Regions from separate parts of the Azonexus hydrophilus genome, predicted to be linked through region 2. Evidence: predicted binding sites of a transcription regulator. Region 2 holds the regulator's gene; each other region holds the start of a gene.

Region 1 (7,588 bases), 1.4 Mb from region 2:
CCAGTTCGCCGATACCGATTTCAGGCGTGCGCTGCACTTCCTGCAGCACCCACATCTGCGAGCCGGACATGCCGCAGCGCTCTTCGACCAGCCGGAAGTGCTGGCGCATGGAGCCGTAAATCAGACGAAATTGCTGCAGGACATCAAGCGCCGTCTGCCCCGGCGGGGATTCATGCTGTTTCAATATTTTGCTTTCCGACGAAATAATGTTGCGCGATTCACAAGGCTCAATTATATTGCCCAGCAATGGAGTTGTAACTTAGGTCATAACCCCATTCCTTTTCGACGAGGATACTTCAGGGGGGGAAAGCCCCCCATTTTTTTCTTCCTCGTCGCACCAGACCAGGCATCCCATGCTGCGGCAGCCTGGCGAATCAGACAGGGCATATACAAATCGTCGGCACCCGATGGTGACTGGCGTTCCCCCCAGGGTTTCAGCTGATCCATCGCGGTGATGCCCCATTGACAGCAAATAGGGAGAACATATGACCAGAATCGGACTCATTGGTTATGGCAAGGCGGGCCAGGCAGTGGCCAGCGTTTTGCGCGAGGATCCGCGTTTTGAACTGTGCTGGATTGCGCGGCGATCCGGCGCCCCGGCCGAGGATATCGATGTCCCGGTCACCCGACTGGACAAGGACAGCTTTCCCGGCTGGCTCGATACGCACCCGGTCGACGGCATCATCGATTTTTCCGATGCCGCATCCATTCACCTGTACGGCGAAGCGGTGCGCCAGCGCGGCATCATGGTGGTGACCGCCATTTCCGGCTACAGCGAGGAAACGATGGATTACATCCGCAGCCTGGGCCGCGACATCCGCGTGATGTCGTCGCCCAACATCACGCTGGGGATCAATTTCCTGCTGCTGGCGGCAAAAATCCTGCGCCGCATCGCGCCGTTTGCCGATGTCGAGATCGTCGAGCAGCATTTCCGCGACAAGCCGGAAATTTCCGGTACGGCACGGCGCATCGCCGAGGTGCTGGATGTCGAGACCGACCACATCACTTCGCTGCGCCTGGGCGGCATCGTCGGCCGGCACGAGGTCATTTTCGGCTTCCCCTACCAGACAGTAAGGCTGATCCACGATTCGATCCGGCGCGAGGCTTTCGGCACCGGCGCGGCGTTTGCCATCGAGCAACTGGCGCAGTGCGACAAGGGTTTCTACACGCTGGACAACCTGCTGCTGCGCCTGATCCGCGACGAACTGCAGAACGAGGAAACGCTCAACGCGGCCCTGGCAGCTTCCCGGGATTCATCAAGCCGCGCGGATCGAGTGCTGTCCTGATCGTCTGCATCAGGTCGATTTCGGTCGCCGACTTGTAGCGCAGGATTTCCTCGCGCTTCAACTGGCCGATGCCATGTTCGGCGGAGATCGAGCCGTTCAGGGCATGGACCGTATCGTGGACGATGCGATTGACCTCGGCCTGGCAGGCGAGGAACAGCGCGTTGTCCTGGGCATCCGGCTTGGACAGGTTGTAATGCAGGTTGCCGTCACCGACATGGCCGAAGGCGACCACGCGGATGCCGGGAAACGCCGCGGCCAGCGCGGCATCGGCGCGGGCCAGGAATTCGGGAATGCGTGACACCGGCACGGCGATGTCGTGTTTGATGCTGACGCCTTCGATCTTCTGCGCTTCGGAAATGTTCTCGCGCAGCGCCCACAGCTTTTTCGCCTGGGCGGCACTGGCGGCGAGCACGCCGTCGCTGACCGAGCCATCGGCCAGACGCTCGCCCAGCCAGTATTCGACCGCTGCCGGCTCGGCATCGGCAAACTCGGCCAGCAGATACCACGGGCTGGACGCCGTCGGCCGGCTGGCCCCGGGGATGTGTTGTTGCACCAGCGCCAGCGAGGGCTCCGAAACCAGCTCGAAAGCCGTCAGTTGCGCATCGAACCTGCTTTTGGCCTGATTCAGCAATTCGACCGCCGCTGCAGGCGAGGCGATGTTCAGCCAGCAGGTGGTCAGCGTTTTCGGTAGCGGGTAGAGCTTGAGCACGGCGGCGGTGATGATGCCCAGCGTGCCTTCGGCGCCGATGAACAGGTGCTTGAGGTCGTAGCCGGTGTTGTCCTTGCGCAGTCCGCGCAGGCCGTCCCAGACCTCGCCACTGGGCAGCACGACCTGCAGGCCGAGCGTCAGTTCGCGCGTGTTGCCGTAGCGCAGCACCTGGACGCCACCGGCATTGGTCGACAGGTTGCCGCCGATCTGGCAAGTGCCCTCAGACGCCAGCGCCAGCGGAAACAGCCGGTCAGCCGCCTGCGCGGCTTCCTGGATCGCGGCCAGCTGGCAACCCGCTTCGACGGTGATCGTGTTGTTCTGCGCATCGAGCGCCAGGATGCGGTTCATGCGCCCGAGGCTGACGACCACCGCCCTGCCCGTCGCATCCGGCGTCGCCGCACCGCACAGGCTGGTATTACCGCCCTGCGGCACAATCGGCACGCCGGCCTCGACGCAGGCGCGAACGACGGCAGCCACTTCCCCGGTATTGCCGGGGCGGACGACGCATTGCGCCGCCCCACGATAACGGCCGCGCCAGTCGCTCAGGAAAGGCGCGGTGTCGGCCGCATCGACGAGGACGTTGGCCGCCCCGACGATGTCGGCCAGTTGCCCAGCCAGGTCAGACAACTTCGGCGTAGAGGTCATGGTGGTCGGCGTCGATGACGCGGACCTTGAGGAAGTCACCGGGCTGTGCATCGAAATGGCCGTCGAGGTAAACCACCCCGTCGATTTCCGGCGCGTCAGCCTTGGAACGGGCGATGGTGCCTTCTTCATCGACTTCGTCGACCAGTACCTCGATCACCGTGTCGATCTTGGCCGCCAGCTTGTCGGCCGAGATGTCTTCCTGGACACGCATCAGCCAGCTGCGGCGGTCTTCACGCACGCTTTCCGGCGGCAGGCCGGGAATCTCGTTGGCGGTGGCGCCCTCGACCGGCGAGTAGGCAAAGCAGCCGACGCGGTCGAGCTTGGCGTCTTCGAGGAACTGGATCAGTTGATCGAAATCCTCGTCGGTTTCACCGGGGAAACCGGTGATGAAGGTCGAGCGGATGACGATTTCCGGACAGATTTCGCGCCACTTGGCGATGCGTTCCAGCGTGTTCTCGGCCGAGGCCGGACGCTTCATCGCCTTGAGGATCTTCGGGCTGGCGTGCTGGAAGGGAACGTCGAGGTAAGGCAGGATCTTGCCCTCGGCCATCAGCGGGATGACGTCGTCGACCGACGGGTACGGGTAGACGTAGTGCAGGCGAACCCAGATGCCGAAGGACGACAACGCGTCGCACAGTTCCTTCAAGCGGCTCTTCACCGGCTTGCCGCCCCAGAAGCTGGTACGGTACTTGAGGTCGACGCCGTAGGCGCTGGTATCCTGCGAGATGACGAGGATTTCCTTGACCCCGGCGCGGGCCAGGTTCTCGGCTTCGGCGAGTACGTCGCCGACCGGGCGCGAGACCAGCGGGCCGCGCAGCGAGGGAATGATGCAGAAGGTGCAGCTGTGGTTGCAGCCTTCGGAAATCTTCAGGTAGGCGTAGTGCTCCGGCGTCAGGCGGATGCCCTGCGGCGGCACCAGGTCGGAATACGGATCGTGCGGCTTGGGCAGGTGCTGGTGCACGTGGCCCATCACTTCTTCCATCGCGTGCGGGCCGGTGACGGCGAGCACCGACGGGTGCGTGCTCTGCACGATGTCGCCCTTGGCGCCGAGGCAGCCGGTGACGATCACCTTGCCGTTCTCGTTCAAGGCCTCGCCGATGGCGTCGAGCGATTCCTCGACGGCGGCGTCGATGAAGCCGCAGGTATTGACGATGACCAGGTCGGAATCGTCGTAGCTGGGCGAAATTTCGTAGCCTTCGGCGCGCAGGCGGGTGAGGATGAGTTCGGCGTCGGAGCCGGCTTTCGGGCAGCCCAGGCTGACAAAGCCGACGGTGGGCACTTTCGGTGATGAGGTCATGCGGTTTTCCAGGATTTCCGGCGCGGCCGGCGAGCAAAGCGCGTATTTTACGCGGGGAAGCGCACAGACTGCCGAATTCGCGAAAAGTGCCCGGCCCGCTTTGTGCAATCCGCCACAAACCGCCTAAAATCCGCTCCATGCCCCTGACCCCTGCTCCGGCCATCGCCGCCATCGTCCCGCCGCCCGGCACCCGTGTTGATGCCATGCTGCGCGAGTTCATCGCCGACCTGCAGGCGCGCGGCCTGCGCGTACGCGGCCTGGTCCAGGAAGCCTGTCCGGAATCCTGGGGCTGCAAGTTCAGCCTGAGCGATATCGAAACCGGCCAGCGCTACCCGATCTCGCAGAACCTCGGCAGCCAGTCCACCGCCTGCTCGCTCGACGCCGCCGGCATTGCCGACGCCACCCAGGTGATGCGCCGGATCGCCGCCGAAGGCGCCGACCTCGCCGTCTTCAACCGCTTTTCCGGGCTGGAAGCGGACGGCGAAGGCTTCGCCGACGAAATGCTGCAGGTCATGAGCCAGGGCATCCCGGTCATCACCGTCGTCCAGGCCCCCAACCTGCCCGCCTGGCGCCACTTCACCGGCGGCATGGCGTGCGAGCTCGGCGCGACAATCGACGAACTGGAGCGCTGGCTCAGCAGCATCGGCGCCCGCTAGACCGTTACCGCCCTTCAGGCCGGCACGCCAAGAATGACGTGGCTGGCCTTGATCAGCGCGGTCGCCGGTTCGCTGAGCTTGAGCCCGAGTTCGAGCACGGCCTCGTTGGTAACCACTGAATGGACCACGCTGCCACCGGCCAGGGTGATGGCGACTTCCGTATTCACCGCCCCCTTGGTCAGCGCGCTGACCTTGCCCGACAGCTGGTTACGCGCCGAGAAATGCACGTCGGGCTGGCCGGACAACAGCATCACCCACGGCGCCTTGACGTAGGCGACGGCCTCCCCGCCCACGGCCAGACCCAGTGATTTGACGCTGGTCTCTGTCACGATTGCGACAATCCTGTCGCCTCCCGGCAGGGTGAGTTCGACTTCGGCATTGACGACGCCGTCGGTGAGGGCAGTGATCTTTCCCTTGAAAACATTGCGTGCGCTGACATTCATGGCGTTCTCCTGGTGGCTGACTCGGGCTGGCCCGTTTTTCGCTATATACGAAACAAACAGCGAGCGATTGGCGGCTTGCCGACAATCTAAGCTTTAATGCGATATAGCATCAACCATAGCGCCAGCAGAATTTTCCGGTAAACTCGATTTCGTTATATACGCAAGGAAACAACCAAATGAATCAAGCCGCTCCCCGCCTGCGCAGCAAGCTCGAATTCGACGGCCCGTTCGGCAATTTCCTGGGCGACACGCGCATCCGGCTGCTCGAAGCCATCGACGAACACGGCTCGATCTCGCAGGCAGCAAAAGCCGTGCCGTTATCGTACAAGGCGGCCTGGGACGCGGTCGATGCGATGAACAACCTGGCCGACCAGCCGCTGGTGCTGCGCTCGACCGGCGGCAAGCACGGTGGCGGCACGCTGCTGACTGATTACGGACGCAAGGTAATCGCCCTCTACCGGGCGCTCGAGGCCGAATACCAGGCGGCACTCGACCGCCTGACGGCGAGCATGAACGACGGCCAGGCCAGCGATTTCCAGCAATTCAGTCAGTTGCTCAAACGCATGTCGATGAAGACCAGCGCCCGCAACCAGTTTGCCGGGCGCATCGTCGGCCTGCGCGAGGGCCATGTCGATTACGAGGTGCGCATCAAGCTCGACGACGAGAACGAACTGGTCGCGGTGATCACCGGTGAATCGGCGGAAAACCTCGGCCTGAGCATCGGTATGGAGATCAACGCGCTGGTCAAATCCTCGTCGGTGCTACTGCTCAACGACCCCGCCGTCAAAACCACGGCACGCAACCACCTGTGGGGCGAAATTACCCGCATCCACGAAGGGCCGGTGAATTCCGAAGTCACGCTGGCCATGAAGACGGGCAAATCGGTGTGCGCCGTGGTTACCCACGACAGCGTCGACAAGCTCGGCCTCGCTGTCGGCGGACAGGCCTGCGCCGTGTTCAAGGCTTCGTCCGTCATCCTTTGCAAGTACGCCTGAAACCCAACCCAGGAGATCTCTCATGAAGCACCTGTCTGCTCTCTTCACCGCCCTCCTCGCCGCCACCGGTGTTCACGCTGGCGAGGTCCAGGTCGCCGTCGCCGCCAACTTCACCGAGCCGGCCAAGCAGATTGCCGCCGAATTCACCCGGGACACCGGCCACCTGGCCAAACTATCCTTCGGCTCGACCGGCAAGTTCTACACCCAGATCACCAACGGCGCGCCGTTCGAGATGCTGCTCGCCGCCGACGACTCGACGCCCGCCAGACTTGAGCGGGAAGGCCATGCCGTCAACGGCAGCCGTTTCACCTATGCCGTCGGGACGCTGGTCCTGTGGTCGTCGAAAGCCACTTTCGTCGATGCCGGAGGCGAAGTCCTTAAGTCCGGCCGATTCAACAAGCTGTCGATTGCCAACCCCAAAACCGCGCCCTACGGCGCCGCTGCGGTCGAAACGCTGAAGAAACTGAACCTGCTCGAAGCGGTGCAGCCCAAGTTCGTCCAGGGCGAGAACATCTCCCAGACGCTGCAATTCGTCTCCACCGGCAATGCCGACCTGGGCTTTGTCGCCCTGTCGCAGGTTTTCCAGGATGGCAGAATCACCGGCGGCTCCGCCTGGATCGTACCGGCCGAAATGCATGACCCCATCCTCCAGGATGCCGTGATCTTCAAGCGCGGCGAGAGCAACCCCGCCGCCAGCGCCCTGCAGGCCTATCTCAAGGGCGACAAGGCACGCGCCATCATCCGGCGCTTCGGCTACGCAATCCGCTAGACTTCTTCCCATCATGCTGACCGATACCGACCTCCAGGCCATCTGGCTGACCGTCCGCCTGGCTGCAATCACCACCGTCATCCTGTTCATCATCGGCACGCCGATCGCCTGGTGGCTGGCGCGCACGCGTTCGTGGTGGAAAGGGCCGTGCGGCGCCGTCGTCGCCCTGCCGCTGGTCTTGCCGCCGTCGGTACTCGGCTTCTACCTGCTGCTGGCGATGGGACCGAACGGGCCGGTCGGCCAGCTGACCCAGTCGCTTGGCTTGGGAACGCTGCCATTCACCTTCTGGGGCCTGGTCGTAGCGTCGGTCTTCTACTCCCTGCCGTTCATGGTCCAGCCCTTGCAAAACGCCTTCGAAGCGATTGGCGAACGACCGCTGGAGGTTGCCGCGACGCTGCGCGCCTCGCCGCTCGACACTTTTTTCTCGGTCGTTCTGCCGCTGGCCCGACCGGGTTTCGTCACTGCCGGCATCCTGAGTTTTGCCCATACTGTCGGTGAATTCGGCGTCGTTCTGATGATCGGCGGCAACATCCCCGGCGTCACCCGCGTCGCTTCGGTACAAATCTACGATCACGTCGAAGCGCTGGAGTATGCCGACGCCCACCGCTTGTCGGCGGTGATGCTGGCTTTCTCGTTTGCCGTGCTGCTGGCCATGTACCTGCGCCGCGACAAGCCACGGCGGGAGGCCTGACATGGACGGCATCGAAGTTCGCTGCAAGCTGGCCTGGCCGGGCTTTACCCTGGATGTCGACCTGACGCTGCCGGGCAACGGCGTCACCGCGCTGTTC
Region 2 (7,588 bases):
CACTCAGCCACAAGCTGGCCGAGCGCCTGTGCCTGCGCTACCGGGGCAAGGCCTACCTGATCGACGACAGCACCCCGGTCCTCAGTCTGGGACGCGATCCATCCTGTGCCATGTTGATCCAGAACCGCAAGGTGTCACGCATGCACGCTCGCATCGAACGGCGCCGCGATGGTTATTACCTGATCGACACCAGCACCAACGGCAGTTTCCTGAGCATGCAGGGGCGCCAGGAGATCACGCTGCGCAAACATGAAATCCTGCTCGAAGGCAGCGGTGTCGTGTGTTTTGGCAGTTCGCTCAACGATCCGGCAGCTGACCGGGTCGAATTCGAACACCTCTGAGCGACTCGCCGCTAACGCGGCTCAGACGTCGTCGTCGTTCATCATGCGGCTCTGCCGCTCGACGAAGTCCTGCATGCTGTCGATGCCACGATATTGCAGGATGGTGTTGCGTACCGCGGCTTCCATCAACACCGCCAGGTTGCGCCCGGCAGCCACCGGAATCACCACCTTGCGGATCGGCACGCCGAGCACATCCTGGCTTTGTGCGTCGAGCGGCAGACGCGGCGCGTCTTCCATGGCAATCGTGCGCTGCAGGTGCACGATCAGCTTCAATTTCATCTTTCGGCGCGAGGCGGTCTCGCCGAAGATGGTGCGGATATTGAGCAGGCCGAGGCCGCGGACTTCGAGGAAATCGCGCAACATGCCTGGGCAGCGGCCTTCGATGGTGGTCGGCGCGATCCGGGCCATCTCGACCACATCATCGGCGACCAGGCCATGGCCGCGCGAGATCAGCTCCAGCGCCAGTTCGGATTTGCCAACCCCGGAATCGCCGGTAATCAGCACGCCCATGCCGAGCACGTCCATGAACACGCCGTGCAGGCTGATGGTGTCGGCCAGGCGCGCCGACAGGTAGATGCGCAGGTGATCGATGACCGCCGAACAGTGCTTGGGCGACAGGATCAGCGGCACGTCGGCGGCCTTGCAGGCATCGACGATGAATTCGGGGGGCTTCAGGCCGTCGGCGACGATCATCGCCGGCGTGCGGGCCGACAACAAGTCGATGAACATCTGGCCGAAACGCCGCTCGCCGATGCGCATGGCCCAGTCGTACTCGGCCTGCCCCATGACCTGCAGGCGTTCCGGGTGGATGATGTTGATGTGGCCGACGACGTCGGCGCCGTAATTGCTGGCGGCCTTGAGCTCGATGCGCCGGTCGTTGCGCTGACCGGCCAGCCAGTTGAACAACAGCTTTTCGCGGTTGTCCTGGTACAACTGCTCCAGGCTGATGTGCCGCACGGCGCCGGTCAGGACTTCTTGAACAGTGCCAGCACCGCTTCGGCGTCCGGGGCGGCCTGCAAGGCTTCGCGGAAGGCGCGGTCGGAAAAGCGCTGGGCCAGTTCGGACAGGATCTGCAGATGCTCTTCGGTCGCCTGTTCCGGTACCAGCAACACGAACAGCAGGGTGACCGGACGGCCGTCCGGGGAATCGAAGGGGATCGGCGTCGCCAGACGGATCAGCGCGCCGGCGGCCTGCTGGAGGCCCTTGATCCGGCCGTGGGGAATGGCTACACCCTGGCCAAGGCCCGTGGAGCCGAGTTTTTCGCGTGCGAACAGGCTGTCGAAAATCAACGAACGCGACATGTCGAGCCGGCTTTCGAACAGCATGCCGGCCTGTTCGAAAACACGTTTCTTGCTGCTCGCATCCAGGTCAAGCAGGACCTGGTCGGCAGTCAGAATGTTGTCTAGAGGGTTCATGGGAACTTTGCAGCAAAGAAACCGCACCCCGAGGGGTGCGGTCGGTCAGGCTTAGTCGTCGATGTGCATCGACGGCTTTTCGCCACGATGGTGGTCCTGCAGCTTCTGCTTGTACTTCTGGACCTGGCGATCGAGCTTGTCGAACATGGCGTCGATGGCGGCGTAGAGATCGTCCCCGGCTTCCTCGACATGCATGTCCTTGCCCGGAACGTGAACGGTGACTTCGGCCTTCTGCTTCAGCTTTTCAACGGAAAGCACGACGCTGGCGCCGGTAACCTTGTCGAAATGACGGAGCACGGGATCGAGCTTGTTCTCGACGTATTCGCGCAGTGCCGGGGTGACTTCGATATGGTGACCGCTGATTTGCAGATTCATTTTTTCTCCTCTCTCTACAGGGTCTTGCGTAAATTGACCGGTGGGATGTTGAGCGATTCACGGTATTTGGCAACCGTGCGTCGGGCAACGACAATTCCCTGCTGGCCTAGTATTTCGGATAATTGACTATCCGACAAGGGCTTCTTGCCATCTTCCGCCGAAATCAATTGCTTGATCAGGGCACGAATGGCCGTGGCAGAACAGGCACCACCAGTATCGGTGGACACATGGCTGCCGAAGAAGTATTTCAGTTCGAAGATGCCGCGCGGCGTGGCCATGTATTTCTGGCTGGTAACGCGGGAAATCGTCGATTCGTGCAGGCCGAGCAAGTCGGCGATCTCGCGCAGCACCAGTGGCCGCATCGCCACTTCGCCATGTTCGAAGAACTGGCGCTGGCGGTCCACGATGGCCTGGGTGACGCGGTGGATGGTATCGAAACGCTGCTGGATGTTCTTGATCAGCCAGCGGGCTTCCTGCAACTGGCCGCTCAGGTTGCCATTGCCGCGACGCTGGCGGGCAAGGATGTCGGCGTACAGGCGATTGACGCGCAGGCGCGGGTAAGCATCCGGGTTGATGTAGGCGGTCCATTTACCCTTGAGCTTCTTCACGATCACGTCGGGCGTGATGTAGCGCGCTTCGTCCTGTGCGTAACCGGCGGCCGGCCGCGGATTGAGGCTGGTGATCAGCTCGTGCGCGCCGCGCAGGATTTCGTCATCGCAGCCGGTCAGGCGGCGGATCTTGACGAAATCGCGGGCAGCCAGCAATTCCAGGTGCTTGTCGGCAATGGTCAGGGCCAGCGTGCGCTCGGCGCAATCCTCTTCGACCTGCAGTTGCAGCAGCAGACATTCGCGCAGGTCGCGGGCACCGATCCCGGTCGGATCGAAATTCTGGATATGGCGCAGGGCGATTTCGAGCTCCTCGAGCTCGACCTCGTACTCGGGCGGCAGGGTTTCCAGCAGTTCTGCCAGCGGCGTGGCGAGATAGCCGTCGTCGCTGAGTGCTTCGATCAGGAAACGGACCAGACTGCGATCGCGATCGCTCAACTGGGTCATCCCCAGTTGCCAGCCGAGGTGCTCGCGCAGGCTGACGCTGGAAGCGTGGGCGTCCTGCGGATCGTTGTCGTCTTCCTCGTCGCGGCCGGCGCCGGTGAAGGTGCCGGCATCGCTGGACCAGCGATCGTCGTCGACGTCACCGGGCGTCATCGGCGGCTCACCCTGGGCATCCTCACGCGACTCGCTCGCCGGTGCGGGTTCGCTGACCGGCTTGTCGGGCGAATCGAACTGCTGGGCACCGGCGAAGGACTCGCCCGGTCCGTCGTCGTCGCGCTCGAGCATCGGGTTTTCCAGCAGGTAGCGTTCTATTTCCTGCTGCATCTCGACGGTCGACAACTGCAGCAGCTTGATCGACTGCTGTAATTGCGGCGTCAGGGCCAGATGCTGCGAAAGCTTGAGCTGAAGTGCCGGTTTCATTGATGCAATCTTGGTTTGGCGAGATCAGAGGCGGAAATGCTCGCCGAGGTAAACCTTGCGTACACTCTCATTGTCGACAATTTCCTCCGGACGTCCAGAGGAAAGTACATGACCGGCGTTGATGATCACCGCGTGATCGCAGATGCCAAGCGTCTCGCGCACGTTGTGATCGGTGATCAGGACACCGATGCCGCGTTCCTTGAGGAAGCGGATGATTTTCTGGATTTCCAGCACGGCGATCGGATCGACCCCGGCAAACGGCTCGTCGAGCAGGATGAAGCGCGGATTGGTCGCCAGCGCCCGGGCAATTTCAACGCGCCGCCGCTCGCCACCGGACAGTGCCGCTGCATTCACGTGGCGGACATGGGTGATGTGCAGTTCGTTGAGCAGGCTTTCCAGCCGCTGGCTGCACTCTTCGGCCGGCAACTTCTGCAGTTCGAGCACGGCGAGGATGTTTTCTTCGACGTTGAGCTTGCGGAACACCGAGGCTTCCTGCGGCAGGTAGGACAGACCGGTGCGGGCGCGTGTATGCATCGGCTGGTGGGTGAGGCGCTCGTCGTCGATATAGACTTCGCCGCCATCGGCGGCCACCAGGCCGACGATCATGTAGAAACAGGTGGTCTTGCCGGCACCGTTCGGCCCGAGCAGACCGACCACTTCGCCGGAGCGCACCGAGAAGGACACGTCCTCGACGACGGTGCGCGCCTTGTAACGCTTTTTCAGGTTGTGCGCGGACAGAGTGGCGGTTGGCTGGCTCATTCTTCTCTAGCTCCGCGCAGGGTCTGGCGGATCGCTTCTGCAGAAAAGCCGCGATATTGCAGGAAACGCATCTGTTTGGCACGTTCTTCTGCAGATTGGGGGGGCTGCCCGAATTTTTTCGCCCAGATCGCCCGGCAACGTTCACCCTCGTCGCCGGCCTCGGGCAGGGCGGCTTCGATGTCGCCATCGCTGACGCCCTTGTGCCGCAATTCCTGGCGCAGGCGGCCATTGCCGTAGCGATTGGCACGCGCCGAAACGCGCTGGCTGGCATAACGGGTATCCGACAGCAGGTGCTCGGCCTGCAAGGCATCGAGCACCGCCGTCAGGGCTTCTTCACTGTCAGCATGCGCCGCGAGTTTGGCATGCAGCTCGGCCCGGCTGTGATCTCGCCGGGTCAGACACTGCAAGGCACGCACCCGCAGATCAGCCATTGGCGGCCTTGCTCGGCTTGATCACGGTGGTGCTCGCCGCTTCGCGGATGCCGGCTTCAATTTCCTGGGCGATTTCCGGGTGCGACTTGAGGAATTCGCGGGAATTGTCTTTGCCCTGGCCGATCTTCTCGCCCTTGTACGAATACCAGGCGCCGGATTTGTCGACCAGCTTGTGGGCGACGCCCATTTCGACGATCTCGCCCTCGCGGGAAATCCCTTCGCCGTAGAGGATGTCGAAGATGGCTTCGCGGAAGGGCGGGGAAACCTTGTTCTTGACCACCTTGACACGGGTTTCGCTACCGACCACCTCGTCGCCCTTCTTGATCCCGCCGATGCGGCGGATGTCGAGACGGACCGAAGCGTAGAACTTGAGCGCGTTGCCGCCGGTGGTGGTTTCCGGCGAGCCGAACATGACGCCGATCTTCATCCGGATCTGGTTGATGAAGATGACCAGCGTGTTGGTTTTCTTGATGTTGGCGGTCAGCTTGCGCAGCGCCTGCGACATCAGACGGGCGTGCAGGCCGACCATCTGATCGCCCATCTCGCCCTCGATTTCGGCACGCGGGGTGAGCGCGGCCACGGAGTCGACGACGATGATGTCGACCGAGCCGGAACGGACCAGCATGTCGGCGATTTCCAGCGCCTGTTCGCCGGTATCGGGCTGCGAGATCAGCAGTTCGCCGACATTGACACCGAGTTTCTGGGCGTATTGCGGATCGAGCGCATGTTCGGCATCGATGAAGGCAGCGGTACCGCCAAGCTTCTGCATTTCGGCAACGACCTGCAGACAGAGCGTGGTCTTGCCCGACGATTCCGGGCCGTAGATTTCGACCACCCGGCCGCGCGGCAGGCCGCCGACGCCGAGTGCGATGTCGAGGCCGAGCGAACCGGTCGACACGACCTGGATGCCCTCGTCGATTTCGGCATCGCCCATCTTCATGATGGAGCCCTTGCCGAACTGCTTTTCGATCTGTTGCAGCGCTGCGGCGAGCGCCTTTGCCTTGTTGTCGTCCATGTTCATACCTCGAAACGTTGTGTGGATTATGGCACAGGGCCATGGATGGAACAAAAATTGCTCAATGGATACATCGAAAGCCGTTTTGCCGAAATGACAATGGCAATAACGGATTTTAGGGAAGATGACGACAGGCGCGGTATATTCTTCGCCCCTTGCGCAAGCCGCCGGAATTCCGGTTCACCAAACACTGTACAACTATACAGTATTCGATGAAAAAACCATCACTTCGCTTATTTGTCTTCAGCGCCTTGCTGCTGACCACCGCGACCCAGGCCGCACCCGCGCCCTGGCACTGGTGGGTGAGCAAGGCGGACGGTGCGCGCATCTGCATGCAGACCCCGCCGGGCGAGGGCTGGGCCTACAGTCGCGGCCCTTACCGCGATGCCCGGTGCACACTGCCGGCCCGTCGCTGAATGCGCCGCTATCTGCCGCCTGCCGAGCCGCTGACGATCATCCACGTCGATGACGGGCTGGTGGTCGTGGACAAGCCGTCCGGGCTGCTCTCAGTCCCCGGCCGCGGCGAGGACAAGCAGGATTGCGTGATCAGCCGCCTGCAGCGCGACTTCCCGGAAGCGATGATCGCCCACCGGCTCGACATGTCGACCTCGGGACTGCTCGTCGTGGCGCGTGGCGAGGCGATGCAGAAGGCGATGTACAAACTGTTCCGCGACCGCGCCGTGGACAAGCGTTACCTGGCCACGGTCGCTGGCTTGGTCGAAGCGGATGCCGGCGAGATCGACCTGCCGCTGATCTGCGACTGGCCGAACCGCCCCCGGCAGATGGTCAGCCATGAACTGGGCAAGCCTTCGCTGACCCGCTTCCGCGTCATCGAACGCTGCCCGGCCGAACAGCTGACGCGGGTCGAACTTGAACCGGTGACCGGCCGTTCGCACCAGTTGCGCGTCCATCTTGCCGCGCTCGGCCACCCCATCCTGGGCGACGAACTCTACGCCGGCGCTGCCGCCGAACGGGCGCCGCGCCTGTTGTTGCATGCGGCAGAAATTGCCTTCGTCCATCCGCAAAGCGGCAAGCCGGTGAAATTTGTCAGTCCGGCACCGTTTTTTCCCTTCGCCGACGCCGCAATAACCTTATAATCCCTCGCGTTTTCAACCCCTTGCCATCGTCGACCCCACGCCATGCTGATCTGGTTCGTCGTCATCTATCTCGTCATTTCCATCGGCATCGGCCTGTACGCCGCGACCCGGGTTCATAGCGCCCGTGACTACATCGTCGCCGGCCGCAATCTGCCGTTTCCCATCGTCCTGGCCATGGTTTTCGCCACCTGGTTCGGCGCCGAAACGGTACTCGGCATTTCCGCCACCTTCATTGACGAGGGCTTTCGCGGGCTGATCTCCGACCCGCTCGGCGCCTCGGTCTGCCTGGTGCTATTCGGTCTGGTCTTCGCCCGCCCGCTGTATCGCCTCAACCTGCTGACACTGGGCGACTTCTTCCGGGTCCGCTACAACCGCCACACCGAAGTCGCACTATCCACCGCCATCATCATTTCCTATCTGGGCTGGGTCGGCGCCCAGATGGCCGCGCTCGGCCTGGTCTTCAACGTCCTCTCCGACGGCGCCATCGCCGTCAACCACGGCATCCTCATCGGTGCCGGCATCGTCCTCGTCTACACCCTGTTCGGCGGCATGTGGTCGGTGGCGATGACCACCTTCGTCCAGATGATCGTCATCGTCCTCGGCCTGATCTACGTCACCTGGCTGGCCGGTGACATGGCCGGCGGTTTCACGGTGGTGCTCGACAAGGCCAGCAGCGAGGGCAAACT
Region 3 (7,588 bases), 930 kb from region 2:
CGGTTCTCGCTGGCGGCCTGCAGGGCTTCGCGCTGTTTGGTGAAGCAGCTTTCCATCTGTTCCAGCATGGCATTGACGTTGTCGCAGACCACGCCGAGTTCATCCTTGCGCCGCAGGTCGGGGATACGCTGGCCGATGACGCCGCGCGAGATTTCGGTGGCGACGCGGGAAATGTGGTTCAGCGGGGTCAGCGCGACGCGCAGCTTGTGCAGGTAGAAGAAGCCGCTGCCCAGGCCGAAGGCCATCAGGCAGCTGAACCACAGCCAGTCCAGCGGCAGCCAGCCGTGCGTGGCCATGCCGATGATGCCGGCGATGAACAGCAGCGCGTTGAGAAAGACGACCTCAACGAAGGCGCTGCGGATGAAGGGAGAACGCTGCATGCTTGGAATTCCTGATAGCTGTGAAATCTTGGCCGAACAAGGGCCGGGCACATTGTCGCCGGCCCTTGTTACGGAAATGGGTCGCTGCTCCGGGTGGGTCAGAACTGCTTGACCTCGATGTTCAGCGTCTGGATGCGGTAGGCGATCTGGCGCGGCGTCATGCCGAGGATGCGGGCGGCCTTGGCCTGGACCCAGCCGGCCTGTTCCAGCGCGGCGATGACGCGTTCGCGTTCGGACAGCGAGGGATCGTTGATATCGACTTCGCTCGCCGGCGGCGGCATCTCGCCGCTTGGCACCGCCGTCTTCAGCGGCCGGGCCGAACTGCGTTCGCGACTGCTCGGGAAGCGGATCAGGTCGACATCGATCAACCCGTCTTCGGACAGCACGGCGGCGCGTTCCAGGCAGTTTTCCAGTTCGCGCACGTTGCCCGGCCAGTCGTGGCTGGCCAGCCGGCGCTGGGCCATGTCGCTGAGCGTCAGCTTGCGCTTCTGGTCGTTGCCGATCTTGGTCAGCAGGTGGCGGGCGATTTCCGGGATGTCCTCGATGCGCTCGCGTAGCGGCGGCAGGAACAGCGGCATGACGTTCAGGCGGTAGAACAAGTCCTCGCGGAAGTCGCCCATCTCGACGGCGGTTTCCAGATCGCGGTGGGTGGCGGCGATGATGCGCACATCGACCTTGATCGTCTTGCTGCCGCCGACGCGTTCGAACTCGCCTTCCTGCAGGATGCGCAGTAGCTTGGCCTGGAAGGCGGCCGAGACTTCGCCGATTTCGTCGAGGAACAGCGTGCCGCCGTTGGCCTGTTCGAAGCGGCCCTTGCGCGCTTCGACGGCGCCGGTGAAGGCGCCGCGTTCGTGGCCGAAGAGTTCGGATTCGAGCAGGTTCTCGGGCAGCGCGGCGCAGTTGAGCTTGACCAGCATGTTGCGCGCGCGCGGCGAGTTGTAGTGGATGGCGTTGGCGATCAGTTCCTTGCCGGTGCCGGTTTCGCCGCGGATCAACACGGTGGTGTTCCACTTGGCGACCATGCGCGCCTGTTCGAAGACCCGGCGCATGACCGCCGAGCGTCCGACCATGCTGTCGAAACCGTGCTGGTGGCGGACGGTGCGGCGCAGCAGGTCGCGTTCTTCGAGTAGGGTCGATTTTTCCTGCTGAACGTCGAGCGAGAGCTTGAGGCTCTGGCCGATCAGGTTGGCGACCATCTCGACGAACTGGGCGCGTTCCTCGAGCAGGCCGTCTTCCGGTGCTTCCGGCTGGACCGCGAGGACGCCCTGGAGGTTGCCGCCGACCTTGATCGGCACGGCGATGAAGGGCAGTTCCGGTTCGTACAGCCCGACCCGGTTGAGGAAGCGTGGCTCGTCGGCGACGCGTTCCAGCTTGAAGGTGCGGGGCTTTTCCAGGATCAGGCCAATGATGCCTTCACCGGGGCCGTATTGGGCGCTGTCGGCAGTCGGGCCGTCGGGGTTGTAGATGGTATGGATGGCCAGCTTGCCGCTTTCGGCATCGACGACGCCGATCAGTCCGCGGCTCAGCCCGGCTTCGTCGTGCAGCACGCGCAGCAGGTCGTGCAGGGTTTCGTTGAAGGCCAGCGAGCGGCTGAGCACGCGGCTGACAGCGTACAGCGCCGACAGCAGCAGGATGTTCAGTTCGTGCGTTCGACAGTAGCCGCCCGGGGGCGGGCATTCGTCGGCAGCGTGGAGGGTGTGGTGGTCGTGCATGTTGTGTGTCCTGCTCAGATCGGGTCGCCGTCGACGCGGAATTCGACGATGGCGGCGCAGCCGCCAGCCGGACTTTCGTCGAGATCGATGATGCCGCCGTGGTCGGCGACGACCTGCTGGGCCCGCGACAAGCCGGTGCCGATGTGTTTGCCACTGCCGTTCTTGGCCGTGAAGAAAGGCTCGAAGGCCTTGTGCCGCCACTCCATCGGAATGCCCGGGCCGCTGTCGAGGATGGCGACGCGCAGGCAGTCATCGACGACTTCACTCTTGATCTGCAGTTCGCGGCGCGGCCAGCCCTTGACGTTCATGGCTTCGATGGCGTTTTCAACGAGGGCCTTGAACAGCATGCGCAATTGCAGTGGCCGGCCGTTCAGTGGCGGCAGCACCGCCGAGGGTTGCCAGTCGACGGTGATGCCGGCGCTGAGCAGGCGCGGCGTGCACACTTCGAGCACGTCGCGCAGGATTTCGTTGAGATTCACCCGGATGAGGATTTCATGCGGACTTTGCGGGATCACCTGGCGCAGCGATTCGATGTGCTCGCGGCTGTTGTCGAGCGCGTGCCTGAGCATTTCGGCGCTGGCCGGATCGCGGCGCTGGAGCACGGCGACTGCCGAAGCCATGACGTTGAGCGGCTCTTCCAGGCGGAACACCGCCGCCGACAGCCCTTCGCGGATCGCCGCCGTGCGTTCTTCCTCGGCCAGCGAAGCTTTCAGCGCGGCGCCCTTGGCTCGCTCCTGTTCCTCGCGCAGGTTGGTGATGTCGGAAATGACCAGCAGCAGGCCGGGCTGGCCGGCGGCGCAGAAGTAGCTGTCGGCGCATTCGCTGTGCATGGCGATCACCGAGGCGCTGACCGACAACCAGCGGGCGCGGCCGCCGGGGCTGTCGACGCGCATTTCGCGGTTGCTGAATTCGCAGAGCCTGGGGTCGCTGGCCAGGGCTTCGTACCATTCCGGTGCCAGGGCATCGAGCAGACGGTGCGCCGGCTCCTTGACCCGCATGTCGGTGAGCAGTTTCTTGTAGGCGTGGTTGTCGAGGACCACGCGGCCGGTCGGGTCGAGCAGGGCGAAGGCCACCGGCGAGGCGTCGATCACCGATTCGATCAACTGCTTCTGGTTGAGCACCGTGCGCTCCAGCCGATGCAGTTCGGTGATGTCGCGGTGCATGCCCAGGAAATGGGTGATTTCACCCTTGTCGTTGACGACCGGCGTGATCGACAGTTCGGCGAGATAGGTACCGCCGCATTTGCGCTTGTTGAGCAGCTTGCCCGACCACGGCCGGCGGGCCTTGAGCGAGGCCCACATGTCGGCGTACAGCGCCGGCGGTGTGGTGTGATTGGAGAGTACGGATTCGTTCAGGCCGACGATGTCCTCGGCGCTGTAGCCGGTGATCCGGCTGAAGCTGTCGTTGGCATAGAGGATGCGAGCCGACGGATCGGTGATCGAAATGGCCAGGTCGGCCTGATGAACTGCCTGGCGATAGACCTCGGGCGGCAGGATGTCTTTGAGGTCGTTCTGGGTCAGGGGCTGAGCCGACATGATCTAACTCCGGAAAGGGCCGGTAAGGGTCTGGATCGGTTAAAAGCAGATTCCATGCCGCCTTGTGCGGTTTGCTGCAAAGGCCCTGTTTGTCGTGGTCTCGGCGTGAATTCGACAATTTTCTGTGGGCTTTGCGACAAATTGTTTTGCCTGTAATGCACCAATTTGGTGTGTTGCCTCCAAAAACGGGGCTGGACGGGCATGGGGCGGGGAATCCCGGCGATGGCACGGCTTATGCAATGAAGTCGGCGAGGTCCAACCCGAGTCTTCCGTCCATGAGCGAAATCCTGTTACTGCTGCTTTCCACCGCACTGGTCAACAATGTCGTGTTGATCAAATTCCTTGGCCTGTGTCCGGTCATGGGCGTATCGAAAAGTGTCGATAGCGCCTTCGGCATGGGTTTGGCGACGACCTTCGTGCTGATGCTGGCCAGCGCCGCCTCGTGGATGCTCGACAACTGGCTGCTGCAGCCGCTCGGTCTGGGCTACCTGCGCATCCTGACCTTCATCCTGGTGATTGCGTCGGTCGTGCAATTCACCGAGATGTTCGTCAAGAAGACCAGTCCCGGGCTGTACCAGTCGCTGGGTATCTACCTGCCGCTGATCACCACCAACTGCGCCGTGCTCGGTGTCGCGCTGCTCAACGTCCAGCAGGAGTTCAGCCTGTTCAAGAGCCTGCTCTACGGTTTCGGCTCGGCACTCGGCTTCACGCTGGTGCTGCTGATCTTTGCCGGCCTGCGCGAACGCGTGGCGCTGGCCCGCGTGCCGGCCGCCTTTGCCGGGGCGCCCGTTGCCTTCATCACCATCAGCCTGCTCGCCCTGGCCTTCATGGGCTTCTCGGGCCTCAATGTTTAAGGGAGGACTGCCATGATCGCCGCCATCCTCAGCCTGACCGTGCTCGGTGCCATCCTCGGCATCGCGTTGGGCATCGCCAACAAGTTCCTCAAGGTCGAGGGCAATCCCATCGTCGATGAACTGGTCGACCTGATGCCCGGTTCCAATTGCGGCCAGTGTGGTTATCCCGGTTGCGTCGGTGCGGCCGAAGCCATTGTCGCCGGGACTGCTCCGGCCACCTGCTGCCCGCCCGGTGGCAAGGCGCTGGTTTCGGCGATTGCCGCCAAGCTCGGCCTGACCGTCGATCTCTCGGCGCTCGGCGACGACGGTCCGAAAATCGCCACGGTTGCCGAGGAGCTGTGCATCGGCTGCTGCCGCTGCGCCCGAGTTTGCCCGACTGACGCCATCCTCGGCGGGCCGAAACAGATCCACAACGTCTTCCGCGAAGCCTGTACCGGCTGCGAAGCCTGCATCGAAAAATGTCCGACCGAGGCGCTGGTCATGAAACCGGTGCCGGTCACCCTGCAACACTGGGTGATGCCCAAGCCCCGCCTGGCCTGAGAGTTCATATCATGGGATTCATGAATCTGTTCAAGCACTTCCTCGGCGACGACTGGGGCGTGCATCCCGACGACCGCAAACGCCCCGCCGCCGACCGGCCGCTACGCACGATGCCGGTGCCGGAAAAACTCTATCTGCCGCTGCAGCAGCATCTCGGCGGGCCGGCGCGGCCGGTGGTGCTGGTCGGCCAGCAGGTCAAGAAGGGCGAATTGATCGCTGAAGCACAGGGCATGATCTCGGCGCCGATCCATGCGCCGACGTCGGGCACGATTGTCGCCGTCACCGACATCACGGCGCCGCATCCCTCGGGCCTGACCCTGCCGGCGATCATCCTGGCGGCCGACGGGCGCGACGAATGGGTCGATTGCCAGGGGTGTGCCGACCCGTTCGCCCTTGATCCTGCCGAGATCGGCAAGCGGGTTGCCGCGGCCGGTGTCGTCGGCCTGGGCGGCGCGGCCTTCCCGTCGGCGGTCAAGCTGACTGGCGCCGCCCGCTCCAAGGTCAAAACCCTGGTTATCAACGGCGGCGAATGCGAGCCCTACCTGTCCTGCGACGACCGCCAGATGCGCGAGCGGGCGGCCGACATCGTCGACGGCATTCGCATCATGCTCCACGCCACCGGCGCCCGCGAGGCGCTGGTCGGCATCGAGGACAACAAGCCGGAAGCCATCGCCGCCATGCAGGCGGCTGCCGCTGGCGTGGCCGAGGTGCACATCCGGCCGATTCCCGCGCGTTATCCGATGGGTTCGGAAAAGCAACTGGTTCAGGTATTGACCGGCAAGGAAGTGGCGGCCGAGAGCCGTACTTTCGACATCGGCATTCTGGTTCATAACGTCGGCACGGCGCTGGCCGTGCGCGCGGCGATCCGCGACGGCCGGCCGCTGATTTCGCGGGTGGTCACGGTCAATGGCAACTGCGCCAACGACCCGGGCAACATCGAGGTGCTGGTCGGCACCCTGGCCGAGGAAGTGATCGCCTTTGCCGGCGGCCTCAAGGGCGACGGCATCGGCCTGGCGCGCCGGGTCATGGGCGGGCCGATGATGGGCATGCAGATTCCGCACTGGCGCGTGCCGGTGGTCAAGGGCACCAGCGGCATCCTGGCGTTCGACGCGCAGGAAGTCGCCGCTCAGGAACCCGATCCCTGCATCCGTTGCGGCAGTTGCGTGAAAGCCTGTCCGATGGGCCTGCTGCCGCTGGAAATGAGCGCCCGCATCCGCAATTCGGCTTACGACGAGGCGGTCGGTATCGGCCTCAAGGACTGCATCGCCTGCGGCTGCTGCGCCTATGTCTGCCCGTCGAAGATCCCGCTGGTCCAGTATTTCGTTCATGCCAAGGGCGAACTGGCGGCGCAGGACCGCAACAAGCTGCGCAACGACGCGACCAAGAAGCTGGCCCAGCAACGCCAGGAACGGCTGGATCGCGAAGCGCGCGAGAAAGCCGAAGCCGCCGCCAAGCGCAAGGCCGAGCGCGAAGCTGCCGCTGCCGCCAAGGCAGCGGCTGAAGCGGCAGCCAAGCAGGCCAGCGAAACCGCCGGCGCCACCGAGGGAGAAAGCGCATGACCCCCGCCACCCTGACCGCCCAGACGGTCGCCTCGCCGCATGCCCATGGCGGCAATTCGGTCAGCCGGACCATGTTCCGCGTGCAACTGGCGCTGCTGCCGGCGACCCTCTATGGCTTCTGGCTGTACGGTTGGCCGGCCTTCTTCCTGTGGGCGCTGACCATCCTCTCCTGCGTCGCCTTCGAGGTCCTGTCGCTGAAGCTGATGGGCACGCCGCGCGTCAAGGCAACGCTGTTCGACGGCTCGGCCGTGCTCACCGGCTGGCTGCTGGCGATGACCTTGCCGCCCTGGGCGCCGTGGTGGGTGGCGGTGGTTGGCGGCTTCATCGCCATCGTCATCGGCAAGCAGGTGTTCGGCGGGTTGGGCCAGAACGTGTTCAATCCGGCCATGGTGGCGCGGGTGGCGCTGCTGGTGTCCTTCCCGTTGCCACTGACGCTGTGGGTCGCGCCGCTGCCGATGGGCACGCTGCCGACGCCCGATTTCGTCAGCAGTCTGCGCATCTTCCTGACCAGCCTGCCGGTGCCGGACGCGATGACCAGCGCCACCCTGCTTGGCCACGCCAAGACCGAACTGGCCCGCGGCATCGACCTGGCAACGGCGCTGCACGCCGGCCCCGACCTGTCGTGGATCGGTATGCGCGCCGGCAGTTTCGGCGAGTCGGCGGCGGTACTGATCCTGTGCGGTGGCCTCTACCTGTTGATCACCCGCGTCATCACCTGGCATGCGCCGCTGGCCGTTCTGGCCGGTGTCACCATCCCGGCGGCGATCGCTCACGCCGTCGATCCCGGCCGCTTCCTGTCGGCCGAGGCGCACCTGCTGTCCGGCGCGCTGATGCTCGGTGCCTTCTTCATCGCCACCGATTACGTGACCTCGCCGAACACGACCACTGGCCAGATCATCTTCGGCCTGGGCATCGGCCTGCTCACCTGGGTGATCCGCAGTTTCGGCGGCTACCCGGAAGGCGTCGCCTTCGCCGTGCTGCTGATGAATGCCATGACGCCGGTCATCG

What was found. Region 2 encodes sigma-54, which starts transcription at its own class of promoters, with help from an activator protein. Its sites were predicted from a motif close to TGGCACGCTTNCTGCTNA; they were not measured.
Region 1: the regulator sigma-54 is predicted to act here: its motif matches at 5,064-5,081, upstream of AADV58_RS08920 (TOBE domain-containing protein).
Region 3: the regulator sigma-54 is predicted to act here: its motif matches at 3,851-3,868, upstream of rsxA (electron transport complex subunit RsxA).

The regions. Positions count from the first base shown of each region.
Region 1 covers NZ_CP151406.1:1,851,634-1,859,221, reverse strand. Annotated here, with positions in the region: gene AADV58_RS08950 (MarR family winged helix-turn-helix transcriptional regulator) at 1-184, opposite strand, end outside; gene AADV58_RS08945 (4-hydroxy-tetrahydrodipicolinate reductase) at 486-1,286, shown strand; gene AADV58_RS08940 (FAD-binding oxidoreductase) at 1,225-2,640, opposite strand; gene rimO (30S ribosomal protein S12 methylthiotransferase RimO) at 2,615-3,937, opposite strand; gene AADV58_RS08930 (DUF2478 domain-containing protein) at 4,075-4,593, shown strand; gene AADV58_RS08925 (TOBE domain-containing protein) at 4,608-5,036, opposite strand; gene AADV58_RS08920 (TOBE domain-containing protein) at 5,213-6,031, shown strand; gene modA (molybdate ABC transporter substrate-binding protein) at 6,054-6,800, shown strand; gene modB (molybdate ABC transporter permease subunit) at 6,814-7,491, shown strand; gene modC (molybdenum ABC transporter ATP-binding protein) at 7,493-7,588, shown strand, end outside.
Region 2 covers NZ_CP151406.1:409,064-416,651, reverse strand. Annotated here, with positions in the region: gene AADV58_RS01975 (adenylate/guanylate cyclase domain-containing protein) at 1-341, shown strand, start outside; gene hprK (HPr(Ser) kinase/phosphatase) at 363-1,298, opposite strand; gene ptsN (PTS IIA-like nitrogen regulatory protein PtsN) at 1,307-1,756, opposite strand; gene hpf (ribosome hibernation-promoting factor, HPF/YfiA family) at 1,808-2,131, opposite strand; gene AADV58_RS01955 (RNA polymerase factor sigma-54) at 2,146-3,600, opposite strand; gene lptB (LPS export ABC transporter ATP-binding protein) at 3,625-4,359, opposite strand; gene recX (recombination regulator RecX) at 4,356-4,790, opposite strand; gene recA (recombinase RecA) at 4,783-5,805, opposite strand; gene AADV58_RS01935 (hypothetical protein) at 6,018-6,221, shown strand; gene AADV58_RS01930 (pseudouridine synthase) at 6,222-6,902, shown strand; gene AADV58_RS01925 (sodium:solute symporter family protein) at 6,945-7,588, shown strand, end outside.
Region 3 covers NZ_CP151406.1:1,343,501-1,351,088, forward strand. Annotated here, with positions in the region: partial or broken gene AADV58_RS18640 (methyl-accepting chemotaxis protein) at 1-68, opposite strand, end outside; partial or broken gene AADV58_RS18645 (HAMP domain-containing protein) at 63-380, opposite strand; gene nifA (nif-specific transcriptional activator NifA) at 479-2,092, opposite strand; gene nifL (nitrogen fixation negative regulator NifL) at 2,107-3,627, opposite strand; gene rsxA (electron transport complex subunit RsxA) at 3,903-4,481, shown strand; gene AADV58_RS06600 (RnfABCDGE type electron transport complex subunit B) at 4,494-5,021, shown strand; gene rsxC (electron transport complex subunit RsxC) at 5,033-6,580, shown strand; gene AADV58_RS06610 (RnfABCDGE type electron transport complex subunit D) at 6,577-7,588, shown strand, end outside.